2 regions of the Weissella sp. ESL1156 genome follow, and region 1 is predicted to be linked to the other one. Evidence: riboswitches for the same ligand, from Rfam matches in the RefSeq annotation. Region 1 holds a riboswitch; the other holds the start of a gene.
The links. A riboswitch is a leader RNA that binds a small molecule or an ion and turns the genes downstream of it on or off. The one in region 1 is predicted to bind thiamine pyrophosphate.

Region 1 (8,426 bases):
GATCAACGCGTCTCTCTACCAAAGTTGAAAGAAAACTTAAGCAAGTGGCAATATGAACTTGATGGTAAAGCATGGAATTCACTATATTGGAATAACCATGATCAACCACGTGCAGTCAGTCGTTACGGTAGTGATAAACCAGAATACCGTGTTGTATCTGCCAAAATGGTTGGTACCCTTCTTCACTTCATGCAAGGAACACCTTATATTTATCAGGGTGAAGAAATTGGTATGACGAATGCGTATAATTTAGGTTGGGATGATTTCAATGACATTGAGATTTTGAATGCGCGTGAGTATTTGGTTAATAAAGATCATTTAATTGATGATGATACAATGTTGCGTTACGTGCATTATAAGGGACGTGATAACGCACGTACTCCTATGCAGTGGACTGCTGGTAAAAATGCTGGTTTTACTGATGGGACACCATGGTTAAAGATGAATGACAATTTTGATAAGATTAATGTTGAAGAAGCACTAGCTGATAAAGATTCGGTATTTTATTACTATCAAGAGTTAATTAAATTACGTCATGAGTTACCTATCATTACAACTGGTCATTATCAGTTGTTGGATCCAAAAGATGCTGAAGTGTACTCGTATAAGCGGATTGGTGATGATGAAGAATTGTTAGTCATTAATAACTTTACTGAGTCAGAACAATCACGTGACTATGATGTGCCGGCTAATGCGGAAGTATTAATTAGTAATTATACGGACGATCGTGGAACAACATTACGCCCATTTGAAGCAAAAGTTTATCGTTATACGAAATAATAATTTTTATAAGTAAAAGGACCAACACCAATTCATAATTGATGTGGTCCTTTTTTTCTATTTTACTTCATTGGCATATACATCCAAGCAGCAAGTAAGTACAAAATAATGATATGGGCTGGGTAGAAGATGTAGAAGAAATACTTCATACCCCGTCCTTTAGCACCACTGTATAAAGCAATTGGAATAATGGCAAAAATCATCATCCATTGTGTTGAACCAAAAATACCGTAGATACATGCAACAACAGCAATACTTAAAATTTGTGCCCAACGTATATTACGGAAAATATATAATACTGGTATTAGCAAAACCATAATATTGTTTTCGGCAAGCAAAATTGCTGGGTCGATTGCTAATAGGATCTGCATAAATATTTTTTGCCCAGAGCCAATTGCTCCTCCCGAAGATAGCACTGGCATGACGATGATTGATAACAAGAAAGGTAATAGAAATAACAGAACACCTAAAGTAATATGCTTACCTGCCTGCCCTTCACGCACTTTCTCAAATTGATCAATACCAGCCATAAAGATGGTTCCAATAAACAGATCACGGAAAATGTTATTAATTAATTGCACTTGTTCAAAGCCAACGATTTGTTGGGTCAAGTTCATTAAAAGAGCCATGACGACCATACTGATGTATAAACGTAGCATATAGCTCTTTTTACTGTGGGTATGTGCGAAACCAACAACAGCCGTAAAAAAGAACAGTGTGGCAACAGGACGCCCAAACCAGTCCAACCAATTAGGTGCACCTAGTGGAGCAAAAGTTTGATGAAAATGGTCAATAACCATTAATACTAAACCAATTACCTTAATATCAAAAGTGGTTAATTGTAAAAATTTATTTTTTTGAATTTGAGTAGTCATCCAATTAACGTCTCCTGTTTCATTTATCGTAAAATCATTTTTCTACAAATGATATTATACACAAAATAATATAAAAAAAGCTACTATTTTTTGGCCAAAATGATAACTGAAAATTTTACGTGCATAAAATTATTAGTCACAACGGGTTTCTGACAATATAAAAAAGGTTAGTTCGTTTGAACTAACCTGCCGACAATAATATTTTATTTGTGATAAACTGGTTTCTTAATGAAAATCCAAATAAGTAATGAGACAATCAACATTACCATATAAATATTGAAGACAACCGATAGATTACCACCAGCTAATGACAAGATAATGGCTCCTGCTAAACTTCCAAACCCAAATCCTTGATAAATCAATGAATAATTCTGGCTATGATTCTTTAGACCAAAGTAGTCGCCCACCCGCCCACCATTGTTGGGTATACTGTAATCGTACCACCGAAGAAGAAGCCTACCGCCATCATTGCGGTATAGAATACAGGTACACTTAGATGAGAACTAAATGCTAATATTGCAACGGCAATAAAGGTTACCGTGTAAGATAAGATAAACATAGGTTTACGTCCAAATTTATCAGATAATGAGCCAATTAAGTGCATTAGCAATAGCAACTAAAGCAACGACGTTCGTTGCTTGGGCAATGTCCAATCCAGCTAAATTAGTCCCTAAGTTGGATGCAATCCCAGTTAGATAGACTGACAATGAAATCGTTAATAATGCAATAAATAACAAGTAAGCTTGAGGCTGACGTAACATTTCACTTGTTGTAAATTCATGATGCATACCATCATCCACAGTAGTAGCCTCTTTTACTTCAGGGGCATCATGGATAAACATCGCACCGCCGACAATAAGGATCATTGATAAAAATCCCCAACCCATTAAAGCATATGGAAGATTATGAACAATATTATTACCTAAAATAGCGGAATCAATATATTTAAAAACAAATGAACCTAAACCATAAAAAGCAACAGAAATACCGGAAATTAACCCAGTTTTTTCAGGAAACCACTTAATGGCATTTGAAAGAGTTACCATATAAGCGATACCATCAGCTGCCCCAAGCATAACACCTGCTGAAATATAATATAACCATAATTGGTTAGATGAATGAACACGTGAAGCAATAAAGACCGAAACACCAAATAAAATGCCAGTAGTTATCGTCACTTCACGCACACCAAACTTTTTAACTAAACTACCAACAAAGATTGTTGATAATGATAAGGCTAAAGCGCCAATTGAAAAAATCAATGAAATAGATCCCAAATGAGGCTGTACAGATGCTGTTTTACCAGTGGATGGATCAATGACTAATTGATGAAACATCTTCAAAATGGGTGTATTAAAAATACTCCATGCGTAAAAGTTCCCACACCTAATTGCACAAGAGCAGTACATTGCAAACGGTTTTGAAAACGCTTGCAAAAATAAATATAGTCCTATTTGCGGGATTTGTCTATAAAAACAATTTTAAAAAATGATTTCACGTTGATTTATAATTTCATATACAATACAAAAAGTGCATTAACGCGATTTGAATTTTTGATAATATTTCAAAAAAGTCACTAATCTAACTATTTCAGATTAGTGACTCTCAAGTTTAAATAAATTAACCTTCTAGTTTATGACTTAACTTCTGTAACTTTGTTTCAATCGTGTTTGTGTGTCCAGGACGAATATCTGCATTCAATGAAACATAGGCACGGATTCCCTGATCTGTTAGTGTTTGAATTGCTTTTTGCACTGTTCCCATAACGTCAGACCACTCCCCCTCAATTTCGGTTCCCATGGCTGTTGTTTTGTATGTTAGACCAGATTCTTCAATGACCCCAATAATGTCGTTAACGTAACTACTTAACTCATCTCCTACACCAAATGGTGCAATTGCAACTGAAATTAATGTGTTCATTTATTTGTCCTCCTCTTATTTATAGACACTTATAGTATATCATTCAATAATGATTAATGTTTCGCTGCCTGTTCCCAAAAAGATAATTCATATTGATAAGATGTTAAATACGTCTCTAAATAGGTTTGTTGTTGTTTTGTTGATAACGTCTGCCAATTTGGGACTTGTTGGTCAATAACTTGCCAACTCCAGTGCGTGAATGCAGTATAGTCAGGACTAGTATAATAAGATAACCAAGGTAAATACGTATTATTTTTTGTCGTGTTGATGAATTGTTGACCAATCAAATGATAAGACTCTGTACAAGGTAATAGCGCCAACATTGCATTTGTTGCATCACCACGTTTAATGGCTTGTTCCATATGATCGAGATATGCTAAGTTATGTACATCAGGTAGAATATCCAAACTTGCTGGACTAGCTAACAAGGCTTCATGAGCTAATTCTTCATCCGATGACTGTGGTTGAGCCGCCTGTTGTGATACGGTTAGTTTTTTTGTTGCTAAATCAAATAATTGTCCAAAATAATTTGTGTAATAGGTATCTTGGGCAACATAATAATCTCTTTGAGTTTGTGGCAAATTATCTGAAGCGATTCCCTGTACAAATGATGTTTGATAAATATTTTTTCGAATATCACTTGATTGTTCCAATAAATAATTATGAAAAATCATTTCTTTTCCTCCATTTGAACATCTACCCAATGATTTAAGGGACCATGTCCATGACCAACATTGATTGTCTGGCGAATGGCTTCATAAGTAAATTGCTTTGCTTTTGGCATAATATCCTTTAATGCGTACCCTTTAGCTAAGTTGGCAGTAATAAAGGCAGACAGTGTGTCTCCGGTTCCATGAGTTCGATTTGTTTTAATTCCTGGCATTGTTAACCATTCTGACGTACCATCAGCATATAGTATATAATCGACATATTCATTTTGTGAATTTGGGCGATGACCGCCCTTAATCAAGACATTTTGTGCACCCATTTTTTGTAATTTAATTGCCGCTTCTATGACATCATTATCAGTGACTAAAGTTTTTTTGACTAGGACTTCTGCTTCCGGTAAGTTAGGCGTAATTAGGAATGCAAGGGGTATTAATTCAGCTTTTAAAGTGTCAATGGCTTCATCACTCAATAAATGTGCGCCCCCTTTTGCAACCATAACTGGATCAACAACTAATTTACCAAAATTGTTTTTTTGCCAACCTTGAGCAACTGCATGGACACGATTAGCATCTAGTAAAGCGCCCGTTTTAGCGGCTTTAATATCTAAGTCATCCGCAATGCTTTTAAATTCTTCTAAAATAAACGTTGATGGAATTGTATACTGCCCTTGAACGCCATACGTATTTTGCGCAGTTAAACCAACAACAATTGTTGCAGCATAAACTTGTTGATTATGGAATGTTTTTAAATCAGCATTAATGCCTGCCCCTCCACTGGCATCTGTTGTCGCAATTGTAATGACCTGTGGTACTTCTATCATGATTCCTCCCAAATATGTGGTAACTAAAAAGCACAAATAATCAGGAAATCCTGGTTATTTGTGCTTGAAAATGCAAGTTTACCATTACTTTCCTTCGTTAGTCTTAACTAAACAGGTTCAAAGGGTCTGTTTTAAAAACATCTCAGCATAAAGCTCCCCTAGTAAATTATTTAATTACAACATGATTATTGCACTTAACATAGGACAAGTCAACGCTTTCATTATGCTTTAAACTTTAGATGGCTAATGGCAAAATAGTTTGTTTTATAAGTTATTGGCTAGTGCTAAAATTTCGGTGATTAAAATATTCAGTCCATTCTCATATAAGTCTAAATCAAAAGATTCATTTGCAGCATGAGCCGTTGATGGTTCATTAGTTGGTAAAACACCAAAGCCAACACCATTAGACATTAAACGTCCAAATGATGCTCCGCCGTTAACACCGGCTTCAGGCAATTGTCCAGTTACTGATTGATAAGCATTGGCCAATAATGTCACTAACTTATCCTCTGGATCGACGTAGTGTGGCACAAGTCCAGCCGGATCACGAACAATATTAGTTAACCATGGTTCGTCTTGGATAATTTGATCAATCGTTTGCTGCTCGTCAAAAGCTAATGAATAGCGGAAGTTTAGATTAATATGACCTGTCTCACCACGAACAAAGTCAGTTATGCCAATATTTTGACTTGTTTTACCAAGTTTTGGCTCGGTTTTACCATAACCCGAATGTTCACCATAAGGATCTTGATGTAACTTTTCACCAATAAATGCTAAAAATTTTGCAGCTTGTCCACTAAATGGGTAGTCTTTTAGAAAATTAGCTAAGTATGTCGCAGCATTTTTCCCAGTTTCTGGTCGTGCGGCGTGTGTTGCAATCCCTTGTAACTTTAATATGATGTTATTGTCATGTTCAGTTAGTGAACCAGAAACTTTGTGGCTATCGCAGTATTTTTGAAATGATGGCTTAACTTCAGTCGTTGATAGACCTGTTAGTATTGCTGTTGCAGACCCTGGTAGAACATTTGTTGCTGAACCACTGTGAAATGATAATAATTTTAGCGGTGCATCTGCATCGTTAGTTGCATCAAAATATAGATCTAGTTGACTAATACCTTTCTCACCATAAGAAAGATGAGCAGAGCCATCAGGTGAGAAACCATATTGTAATTGCCCTTCTTCAGCAAAATATTGATGCATATCAGCCCATTCACTTTCTTCATCAGTCCCGATAATAAAACGAATTTGATGCTTTAAAGGTAAATGTGCATCTTGTATTGCTTTAATTGCATAGTAAGTTAGCATAACAGCAGATTTCATATCGTCAGCACCACGTGCATAGATATGATGATCTGCTTTAATGGTTGGTACAAACGGTTCTGTTTCCCATTGATCAATATCATTAACGGGGACAACATCTACGTGTACAATGACGCCAATTGGTTGCTTGTCATTTTCCGGACCGATATAAATATAGCCAGCACGATTGCCAACTGTACCAATTTTTTCAAAGCCATCACGTTGTGCTAACGACATCATAAAATCAAGAGCTGCTTTTGGACCCGGTCCATAAGGTGCAGTCATCGTAGCGTTTGTATCGTCACGCACTGAGGGAATTTTTAATAAGCCAATTAAATCATTTAACCATGCATCTTGGTATATTGTCGTATCTATTTCGTTCATTTATTGCAATCCTCCAAACAAATCTTCATCATGTTGCCATTATATTAACAATAAATGAAATAATATGCAATATTTTTATTTTATTTAGTATAAATAACCAAAAAAGTTGAACTTACTGAATAATAACAGTAGTCCAACTTTTTTTGAGATACATTCATCTCCGTATCTTATATTTTTAATAAATTTTAAACGAGATTATGACTGAAAATAGCTTGGTAAAGAGCAGTTGTTGTTGCATTTGCAAGACGAGTTGGTCGTTTTGCAACAGGAATCTGATTAATTCCGGCAGCCTTCAATGTCTGCTTTGCCCATGCCTTTGTGCCAAATAAAATCATTATATTGCCTCCTTAATCTTTTCTGTATTCTTGTTTTGATGAATAAATATTTCATTCATCTATCTTCACCATAATACAAATAATGATTAGAATGCAAGTCGGATTTTTATTAATCGTTAACTAATAATTACCATTAAAATTGGAATAACGACTAACATTAACAATGTCGTTTGTGTAATACTAATGGATGCAAATTTATAATCAGCTTTAAATTGTAATGCCATAACTGCAGCGTTCGTCATAGCAGGCATAGCGGCCTGAATAATAAATACTTGTTTTAACAATAGTGGCAAATCAAAAGGCATCAAGATAAGTGCCATTGTTAATGGTGCTAAGACAAATCGACTAAGCGATAGAGTGATGGTTTCTTTATTTGGTAGTAAATCTTTTTTAGGCGTTTTAGCAATGGCAAAACCAATAAATACTAAAGCTAATGGCACGTTGGTGTCACCCAATTCTGTTAAATCGGTTACTAAAAATGCAGGTAATTTAACATTTAAAAAGACAAATAGTAATGACACAATTAAGGCAATCATTGGTGGGTTTAAGATACCAGATAGTGTTTGTCGTAAATTAAAATGTTTATTATTATGATTACCATCAATAGAAATCATATAAACACCAATTGTCCAAAAAACTGTGGTATTAGCCATATAGTAAATGAGAATATACGGTAAACTTTTTGTACCAAATAATGCCATGTTTACTGGTAAACCAACGGTGATTGTGTTGGAATTAAATAACAATGATTGAAAAAGGCCTTTATGCTTTGGATCAACGTGAATTAATCGCGCAATAATAAAAGAAAGCGCCAATAAAAGCATCATACTTGCGATTGGAAATAATAAATTTGTTCCCATTGATAAAAGTGTTTTGGGTGTAAAATCTTGCGGAATATGAACGATTAAATAAGCTGGCATCGCTACTTTTGTGATAAAGCCAGATAAAAATTTACTAATCCGACCATCAGAATCATCAAAAACATTTCCTTTTATTAAAACAAATCCAATGGCAACTAAGCCTAAAATCATTAAAACACCAGTAATACTGTGAGATAAGGCATCCATGTAACCCGTTATTCCTTCTTTCTATAAAAAATTAAATAAAAAAGATGACATATTGCCATCTTCATCAATGATATTAATTAAAATTATGACTCTGATTAGCTACCTTTAACGTATCCATTACTAATTCAAGTTCTTCTTCATTTAAGTGATCATGATCAAATATCTCTTGATGATATAAAATGCCTGCGACTGCACCTACTAGAGACATTATCCGGTTAGATTCACCAGGTAATGTTTTTGCTAGCGAAATTGCTTCATTAAAACTTTCACTATTCAA
Region 2 (8,426 bases), 310 kb from region 1:
GATGCGATGGCCACTCTTCCTGATATAATCAATCATTCGATATATATCATGATTGTTTCGATTCTTAGTGCATTAGGAGCAGCTATATTTGAAGAAATTAGAGACAGAGGGGTTGGCCTGAGTGGTTTTAGTGAGGCATTGCCTGCTAATAAATGGCAACCAATGTTAATTGCATTAATAACATCATTGAGTTTTTCATTAACACATTATTTCAATTTGATGTTACCCAACGCACCCAGCTTGGATGCAACGAATCAGCAAGTAGTCTATACATTCTTCTTGGGTATGGTTTCAATGGTGTTGTATATGCGAACAGGGAGTATCTTGTACAGTATACTGATTCATTTTCTTAATAATTTTTCATTGTGGACACCGTCAGCTGATTTATCACAAGCTGGTTCTTGGAGTTCTATGTTAATACTCTATGCATTGATTCCGGCAATCTATGTTTTGTGGTGTCTTCGTCCTAAAAAAATCAAAGATAATACTATTTTGTTAAATCAATCAAATCGTTTGGAACGATAATTTTAAAAAGTATCTTAATAAAAGGCTTAACCAGAATCTTATAGCTGTGATGATATGTAACTCTGAGATTGACAATGACAATAAATGATTACAACAAAAAATGACAACTATCAGAAAATGATAGCTGTCATTTTTTGTTGTCTATAAATTACCAAGGCTTAATAAAAATAGCAACTAGTAGATAAGCCAAAATTAATAGAAAGGCTAACCCCCATTCCCATTTTGGCAAATGTTCTTTGACGGTTTGCGTTCTTGGGAAGCCTTCTGAAAAACCATGTGATGTCATTGCAATGGCAAGATCATCTGACCAATGTAAAGCACTTAAAATGGCTTTAAAATAAAGCTGTGGTTGCCATAGATGATAGGTTACACCACGTAGAGCACCAGCATAACGAATAATTTGTACTTGTCGACGAACACGTGGTACTAAATTAAAAGCGGCTAACAAACCATAGGTGAAAGTGTTGGATAGCTTCAAATGTTGATTCAAACTAAATAGCAAGTCTTTAACGTGCACAGTTAGTGTTAGCGCGGCACCTAGTAGTAAGTATGCATACAAACGTGTTGCATAAACGATAGCTAAATGATGTGTGTCTCCGGTACCAAAGGCAATAAATGACCACCAAGTTCCAAAAGCAACAGGAATTGAAATGATGAGCATCATTAGGACAATTTTTAAATTAGGTCGCTGGGATAATAAGTATATGAGACTAATCATAGCAACGAAAGCGTTCAAGGTTACTGAACGGACGAATGAGGTTTCTAAACCAATCCCCAACATGATAACTAATAAAATTGTTGGATTTAATTTATACATTTGGTGCCTCCCCAACAAGTTGTAGTGTTTGGTTCTGGAAGATTAGTTCATAATCAATAAATTCATCTAAGCCAGCACGTTGGTGAGAAATCATCAAAACACTTTGTTGCGTCTGTTGGACACAGCCACTGATGCAAGTCATGACCGTGTGTACTGATTCAATGTCCAAACCGGCTAAGGGTTCGTCCAATAATAAGACAGGTTGGCCCATGATAAGCATACTAAGCACTTGGAGTTTCTTCTGCTGGCCGCCAGATAGTTGGTACACGACATGATCTGTTAAATGATCTAAATGTAAATCAACTAATGTTTGTGCAATGCGATCATTTGTCCAATAATCTGAAGTTAAGCTATGCTGTTGAGATAGTTGGATTTCTTCGGCAACAGTCATTGTCACAAATTGGTCAGTAGCTGACTGAAAAATTAAAGCAACTTTCTTAGCCCAATTTTTCAAATGAACTTTGGCCGTATCTATTTGATTCCAAGCGACTTGACCTTGATATTTGATTTGATGACTAAGTGCTTTGAAAAGGGTTGATTTACCGATACCGTTGGCCCCCGATAGTAAACCAATTTGCCCAGTGGGGAGTACGAACTGACTATTTTTAAGTAAGATTCGTTCTGTGCCAACAGTTAATGTTAGTGCTTGCCAGCTTAGTTGGCCATCTGAATTTGGTATCCCATAAAAGGGCTTTTGAACTGGTAGATCAGCCAACTGATTCAATGATTGTTGATGTAGCGATCCCGTTTCAGTATCAATGGCATATAAATGATCGACTAGTGATTGATAGCCTGATAAGTCATGGTCAGAAATAATAATCGTTTTGTGATGTTCTAACTGCATTTTCTTTAAATCAGTTAGTAAATCTAAGCGAGCATTTGGATCAACGCTTGCAAATGGTTCATCGAGTAAGATAATGTCGCTATCCATTGCTAAAATAATTGCAAGCGCAACACGTTGTTTTTCACCACCTGATAGAGTCAGTAGATTTTGATCAGCAATTTGTTCTAAATGAAGTGCAGTGATTGCAAAATGAACACGTTGCGTAATGACTTCACTTGGTAATTGCAAATTTTCTAGGGCGAACACTAACTGTAAGCGGGCGGTTCGCATAGCAAATTGACGGTCTGGATTTTGAAAAAGCATTGCAATACGTTTTGCACGTTCAAACGGTACAATTGGTTGAATTGGTTCATTGTTCAGTAATACTTGGCCACCAGTTATCACACCTCCAAATTTTGGATAGAGACCAGCCATTGACTTTAACAAGGTTGATTTGCCTGATCCTGAAGGACCAATCAATAAGTTAAAGGATGCTTCTTCAGGTATCCAACTAATATTATTCAAAACATTGGGTTGACCAGTTTGGTAAGCAAAACTTAAGTTATCAACTTCTAATTTTGTCATAGCTTAATGTTTTATAATACCAGACTTGGCAACTAATTTTTTGATGTAATAGACCAAGACGCCACCAAAGAAACCAGCAGAAATGAGGCGAATGACAAATAAAGTAATCATCATACTTGGTTTATAGTCTGCATACCCACTGTTAAACATGTCCCAAATAAAGGTGACTATTGTGGTTGTTAAAACGGATAAACTTAAGCCTAATTTTCCCCAATTTTTGTAACCAGTAGCGGCGAAACCAATTTCAGTACCGAAGCCTTGCACAAAACCCGAGATTAACGTACCTGCTCCCCAACTTGAGAATAATAGCATCTCTACTGCAGCAGCTAATAATTCACCTAATATTGAGCTACCAACTTTTTGCAAAATAGCACCTGCTAATGGACCAGCCATCAACCAAACACCTAATGTTAAGTCATTTGCATAAGGTTTTAATGGGGTTGCAGCTAAGGCATAATAGGCTGCACTCCAAACTTCAAAAATAACACCAAAGAAAATAGCGATAATGGCTAAGAAAATGACGTCACGTAATGACCACTTAACCTTTGATTCATTAACTGTTTGCATAATAATTGCAAACCTCCTTAAAAATATAATGTTATCGAATCGCCGAAGCTTTGGTAACAAAAAAGCCCCAATACCATGTGTGTGACTCACTCACTGGTACTGGGGCTTGTTTACTGTCATGGTAAACAAACCAAGCTCCCTAGCAAAATTACTTTGCTCAGGTTCTATGGGTATTTTCTCAGCCAGCTCTATGGCACCCCAGCTTGTTTGATTCTCCTTTAAGTATAGTGTTAGTCAGGCAGATTTGCAAATTTCTACTCATCATACTAGCAAATCATGAAAATGATTTCATAATAGGAACAGATCAGCTATACCGTAATGACATAACTTTTGTTAAAATAGAAGTGATAACGAGTGGCGATTAGAAATGGAGGAACTCATTCGTGGAATCTCAAATAAAGCTGTTAGGATTAACTGCTAATCATGATTTGGCAAAAGCAGTGGCTGAAGAGTTGCATATACCTTTAACGCAATTGGATATTAAACGTTTTGCTGATGGTGAAATATACGAACGTATTTTAGAGAGTATTCGTGGGGATGATGTTTATGTGATTGCGCCAATTGCTGAAGAAGTTAATGACGCTTTTATGGAAATGATGATTATTGTTGATGCATTGCGACGTGCATCAGCCGAGCAAATAACATTAGTTATTCCGTACATGGGTTATGCTCGTCAAGATCGCAAGGCAAAAGCTCGCGAACCAATCACCGCCAAGATGGTTTCTTCATTAATAGAAATGAATGGTGTTGATCGTGTTGTATCAATGGACTTACATGCCGATCAATTGCAGGGGTTCTTTGATATTCCAGTGGATCATTTGCAAGCAGCACCACTATTAACAGACTATTTCTATAGTCGTAAATTGTTGGATGATATTGTTGTTGTGTCACCAGATCATACTGGTGCAGGTCGTGCTCGAAAATTTGCAGATTTACTTGGTGCACCTTGGGGTATCGTCAATGATAATGTTGCAATGACAACGCCAGAATCAGAAGATGCTATTGTTGGTGATGTGAAAGGACGTCGTGCCATCATTGTTGATGATATTGTTGATACAGGTTATCGAGTGCAAATGACTGCAAAAGCGCTATTGGCAAATGGTGCGACTGAAGTTTATGTTGCAGCAACACATGCCGTTCTTTCAGGACAAGCAGCTGAAAAATTAGCAGCGGATAGCCATATTGAGCGTTGCATTTTTACGGATACTTTACAGATACCTGAAGAAAAGCAAAGTTCAAAGTTTACGACGTTATCTGTTGCACCATTATTTGCAGAAGCAATTCAACGCATTCACGATGACAAACAATTAGATGTCTTATTACGTTCAAATAATAAGCCAGAAATTAGTTTGTGAATTTAAAATAAAAGCAAAGAGATTGAGAGGAGTATTGTGATGGTCTATGCAGCAGCTGATAATCGGTATGATATCATGCCATATCGACGTGTTTCAGATTCAGGGTTAATTTTACCAGCATTATCTTTTGGTTTATGGCGTAATTTGGGTGACCAAAAACCATTAGCAAATTCAAGAGAAGTGATGTTAAAAGCTTTTGATAATGGTATTTTTTCATTTGATAATGCTTCTAATTATGGTCCAGCAGATGGTACAGCTGAAGAAACATTTGGGGCAGTTTATCAAAAGGATTTACGACCTTATCGTAATGAGTTGATTATTACAACGAAGGCTGGTTATCATATGTGGCCAGGACCACTGGGCCAATTTTCAGGTAAGAAAACGTTAATGGCCGCTTTGGAGCTGTCATTACAACGAATGCATTTGGATTATGTTGACATTTTTTATGCTCATCGTTGGGATCCAAATACGAATTTACGTGAAACAGCTGAAGCATTAGACCTAATGGTGCGCCAAGGTAAAGCATTATATGTTGGTGTATCAAATTATACGACAGAACAAGTCGCTGAGATCAGTAAGATTTTTGATGAATTACATACGCCATTTATTGGTAATCAAATGTCATATAATATGTTCAACCGTGAAGCTGAAGAGACAAATATGTTAGCAACATTAGACCAACATCATGCTGGTTTGATTGCATACGGTCCATTAGCCGAAGGATTGTTGACTGACCGTTATTTAGATGGTATCCCAGCAGACATGCCGTTGCACCGAACAAACGCTTTTATTCAGAAAGATCCAGAAGGAGCAGTTGCTAAGTTAAACGCATTGAACAAGATTGCTGCTGATCGTGGTCAAACATTGGCACAATTAGCAATGGCTTGGTTGTTACGCGATAAGCGGGTGCCTTCAATTGTGATAGGTGCATCTTCAGTTGAACATCTACTTGACAATGTCAAAGTAGCAGATAATATGGCTATTTCTGATGAAGAATTAGCAAAAATTGATGACATTTTAAAGTAATAAAAACTTGTTGGATAAAAATTGTTTATTTTCGGCATTGTCAGAATGATGGAAATAAACAATTTTTTTATGAATAGATATTGACTAGAAAGGAAACAGCTAATGGCAAGAAAAGTGACGGTATTAGGATCATTAAATTCTGATACGATTTTACATATTGACCATTTACCAATGCAAGGTGAAACGATGGCAATGTCTGATGCGTCCACTGCTCCAGGTGGAAAGGGTGCGAATCAAGCAGTTGCAGCTCAGCGATTAGGTAGTCAAGTACATTTTATTGGTGCCGTAGGTCAGGACCAAAATGGTCAATTATTATTAAATGCATTGACGACAGATGGTGTTGATACAATGCACATTGCACAATTACCAGACGTTGGGACAGGTGCGGCTTATATCTTGTTAGAAAGTGATTCACACAATACAATTTTAATTTTGGGTGGTGCGAATCAACGGCTAAATGAAACGAATGTTGATGAAGCAAAAACGGTCATTCAATCATCAGAGGTGCTCATTGCGCAATTTGAAACGCCAATTATTGCCACGTTAGAAGCTTTTAAAATAGCAAAGGTAGCGAATGTGATGACTATTTTAAATCCAGCACCTGGACGGCATGATATACCAGAAGAATTATTGTCTTTAACTGACTTAATTACACCAAATGAAACAGAAGCAGAAATTATTACTGGTATCCCAGTAACTGATGATTTATCGATGGTCAGTGCATCAAATAAATTACAAGCATTGGGTGCAAAAAACGTGATCATTACGCTGGGAGAACGTGGGGCTTATTATCAAATGGGTGATGGACGTAGTGGATTTGAGCCTGCTTTTAAAGTCAAAGCAGTCGATACAACTGCTGCTGGAGATACATTTATTGGCGCATTAGCGACGCGATTATTACCTGACATGACAAATATTGTTGACAGTGTTCGTTTTGCTAGTGCAGCGTCAGCATTAACCGTTCAAGGAGCTGGCGCTCAGCCATCAATTCCAACCCTTGCAAAAATGAAAGAAGTTTGGCATTAGTGATGCACAATAATGATATTATTCGTCGATTACAATATATTTTAAATATTAACAGTAAAGACATGACGACTATCTTCCAATTAGGTGGTTTAACTTTAAGTAAACAGGCTTTTCAAGAAATGATGGTCAAGTCAGAGCAAAACAGCCCACGTGATGCACAACTATCAAGGCATGATCTAGAAAAATTTATGAATGGTTTAATTATTTCACAACGTGGTCATAAAAAAAATTCTGATGGCTCGATAGCAGCACCAGATTATAGTATGCAACGTGATAATGACATTAATAATGTTGTGATTAAGAAATTGAAAATTGCAATGTCATACACAACGGATGATTTACTAGCTTTTTGGCAAGCTGCTGACTTTAAAGTCAGTAAAGGAGAAGTGGGAGCGATGTTACGCAGAAAATCGCACCCAAAATATTTAGTGGCTGGCGATCAATTTATGCGTAAATTATTGATTGGTATGGCAAATACACGACGTTAATTTCATAATAGCCAATATTCTAGGTATGTTGGTTAAAAAGCTGCCACGGCAATTAGCCGTGGCAGCTTTTTATACAGAAATGATGCAGTGTCCTTGACATATCATTATACGTTGTATAGTATAACGATATATGAAGTATAACACGAACAAGTGAAGGAGAATAGCCATGAATATTCAAGTACCAACCGTGGTACTCGATGGCTCTGTGTTAGCCGTATTGACGAAGGAAGATACATATGGTTATATCATTACCAAGGCAATGCAGGAATTACTAGGGGTCAGCGAATCAACCATGTATCCAGTTTTGAGACGTTTAAAACGGGATGGTTACTTAGAGACGTATGATAAACCATTTGAAGGGCGGAATCGACGTTATTATCATATAACTGATTTGGGCAAAGCGCATCTAAAAGAAATCAGTCAGGCATGGGCAGAATTCCGACTAGCAGTGAATTCATTATTGGAGGAGCGTCATGATTAAAGATTATTTAACAGCCGTGAGAGGTTATTTAAAAGATATCCCCGTGGATGAACGTGAAGAATTATTACAGTTTTATGAGGAGCAAATGTTGGATGCCAATTATTCAATGCAGGAAATTGAGGCAAAGTATGGGACTCCCAAACAATTTGCGCGTTCACTAAAAATTGATTATTTTATTGAAAACGATGAAACAACTGATGACACAATACCAGTTACTGAACGGACAAAGAACCGAGTCAATATGATCTGGTTAATTGTGTTAGGTTTATTTGCATCACCCATTCTAATTCCAGTTGCCATTGGTTTGATTTTGCTCTTAATTAGTGCCCTAATTGTCTTTTTTGGTATCATTTTTGGCATTTATGCAGCCATTATTGGCGTGCTAGCAGGTGGCTTATTTTTCTTTGTTAATGGTGTTATTTTGTTAGGACAATCAGTCGCAACGGGGGTCCTCTTTATGGGGGGTGGCTTGCTACTAACTGGGGCAGTTATCTTTTTTGCGCCGATTGTCTGGCGTTTAACACGTTGGCTATTTGAAATGCTAGTTGCATTTGTGAAGTGGATTGGGCACCGTTTCCTAACAAGAAATACCACAAAGGAGGCACGCTAAAATGGGATTAAAAGCAACATTGATAACGGGTGCAGGTGTGATGATCGTTGGTGGGGTGATGGTCTTTACGGGATTATCAACAGGTGCCAAAACGTCAATTACTTGGCACCATGGGCCAAAAAT

Region 2: it holds a riboswitch for thiamine pyrophosphate, as region 1 does, so the genes downstream of both, ACSKY2_RS00595 (ECF transporter S component) here and thiD (bifunctional hydroxymethylpyrimidine kinase/phosphomethylpyrimidine kinase) in region 1, are expected to answer to the same signal.

Annotation. Positions count from the first base shown of each region.
Region 1 covers NZ_CP196372.1:413,330-421,755, forward strand. Annotated here, with positions in the region: gene ACSKY2_RS02050 (glycoside hydrolase family 13 protein) at 1-780, shown strand, start outside; gene ACSKY2_RS02055 (TraX family protein) at 843-1,655, opposite strand; gene ACSKY2_RS02060 (hypothetical protein) at 1,859-2,062, opposite strand; gene ACSKY2_RS02065 (hypothetical protein) at 2,041-2,214, opposite strand; gene ACSKY2_RS02070 (MFS transporter) at 2,234-2,992, opposite strand; gene ACSKY2_RS02075 (MTH1187 family thiamine-binding protein) at 3,276-3,575, opposite strand; gene ACSKY2_RS02080 (TenA family protein) at 3,629-4,249, opposite strand; gene thiD (bifunctional hydroxymethylpyrimidine kinase/phosphomethylpyrimidine kinase) at 4,246-5,064, opposite strand; TPP riboswitch at 5,137-5,234, opposite strand; gene ACSKY2_RS02090 (Sapep family Mn(2+)-dependent dipeptidase) at 5,329-6,747, opposite strand; gene ACSKY2_RS02095 (hypothetical protein) at 6,933-7,082, opposite strand; gene ACSKY2_RS02100 (AEC family transporter) at 7,199-8,149, opposite strand; gene ACSKY2_RS02105 (ADP-ribosylglycohydrolase family protein) at 8,223-8,426, opposite strand, start outside.
Region 2 covers NZ_CP196372.1:100,600-109,025, forward strand. Annotated here, with positions in the region: gene ACSKY2_RS00580 (CPBP family intramembrane glutamic endopeptidase) at 1-525, shown strand, start outside; gene ACSKY2_RS00585 (energy-coupling factor transporter transmembrane component T family protein) at 674-1,342, opposite strand; gene ACSKY2_RS00590 (ATP-binding cassette domain-containing protein) at 1,335-2,750, opposite strand; gene ACSKY2_RS00595 (ECF transporter S component) at 2,754-3,317, opposite strand; TPP riboswitch at 3,437-3,528, opposite strand; gene ACSKY2_RS00600 (ribose-phosphate diphosphokinase) at 3,701-4,672, shown strand; gene ACSKY2_RS00605 (aldo/keto reductase) at 4,712-5,698, shown strand; gene rbsK (ribokinase) at 5,801-6,724, shown strand; gene ACSKY2_RS00615 (DUF1456 family protein) at 6,727-7,212, shown strand; gene ACSKY2_RS00620 (PadR family transcriptional regulator) at 7,379-7,693, shown strand; gene ACSKY2_RS00625 (DUF1700 domain-containing protein) at 7,686-8,303, shown strand; gene ACSKY2_RS00630 (DUF4097 family beta strand repeat-containing protein) at 8,305-8,426, shown strand, end outside.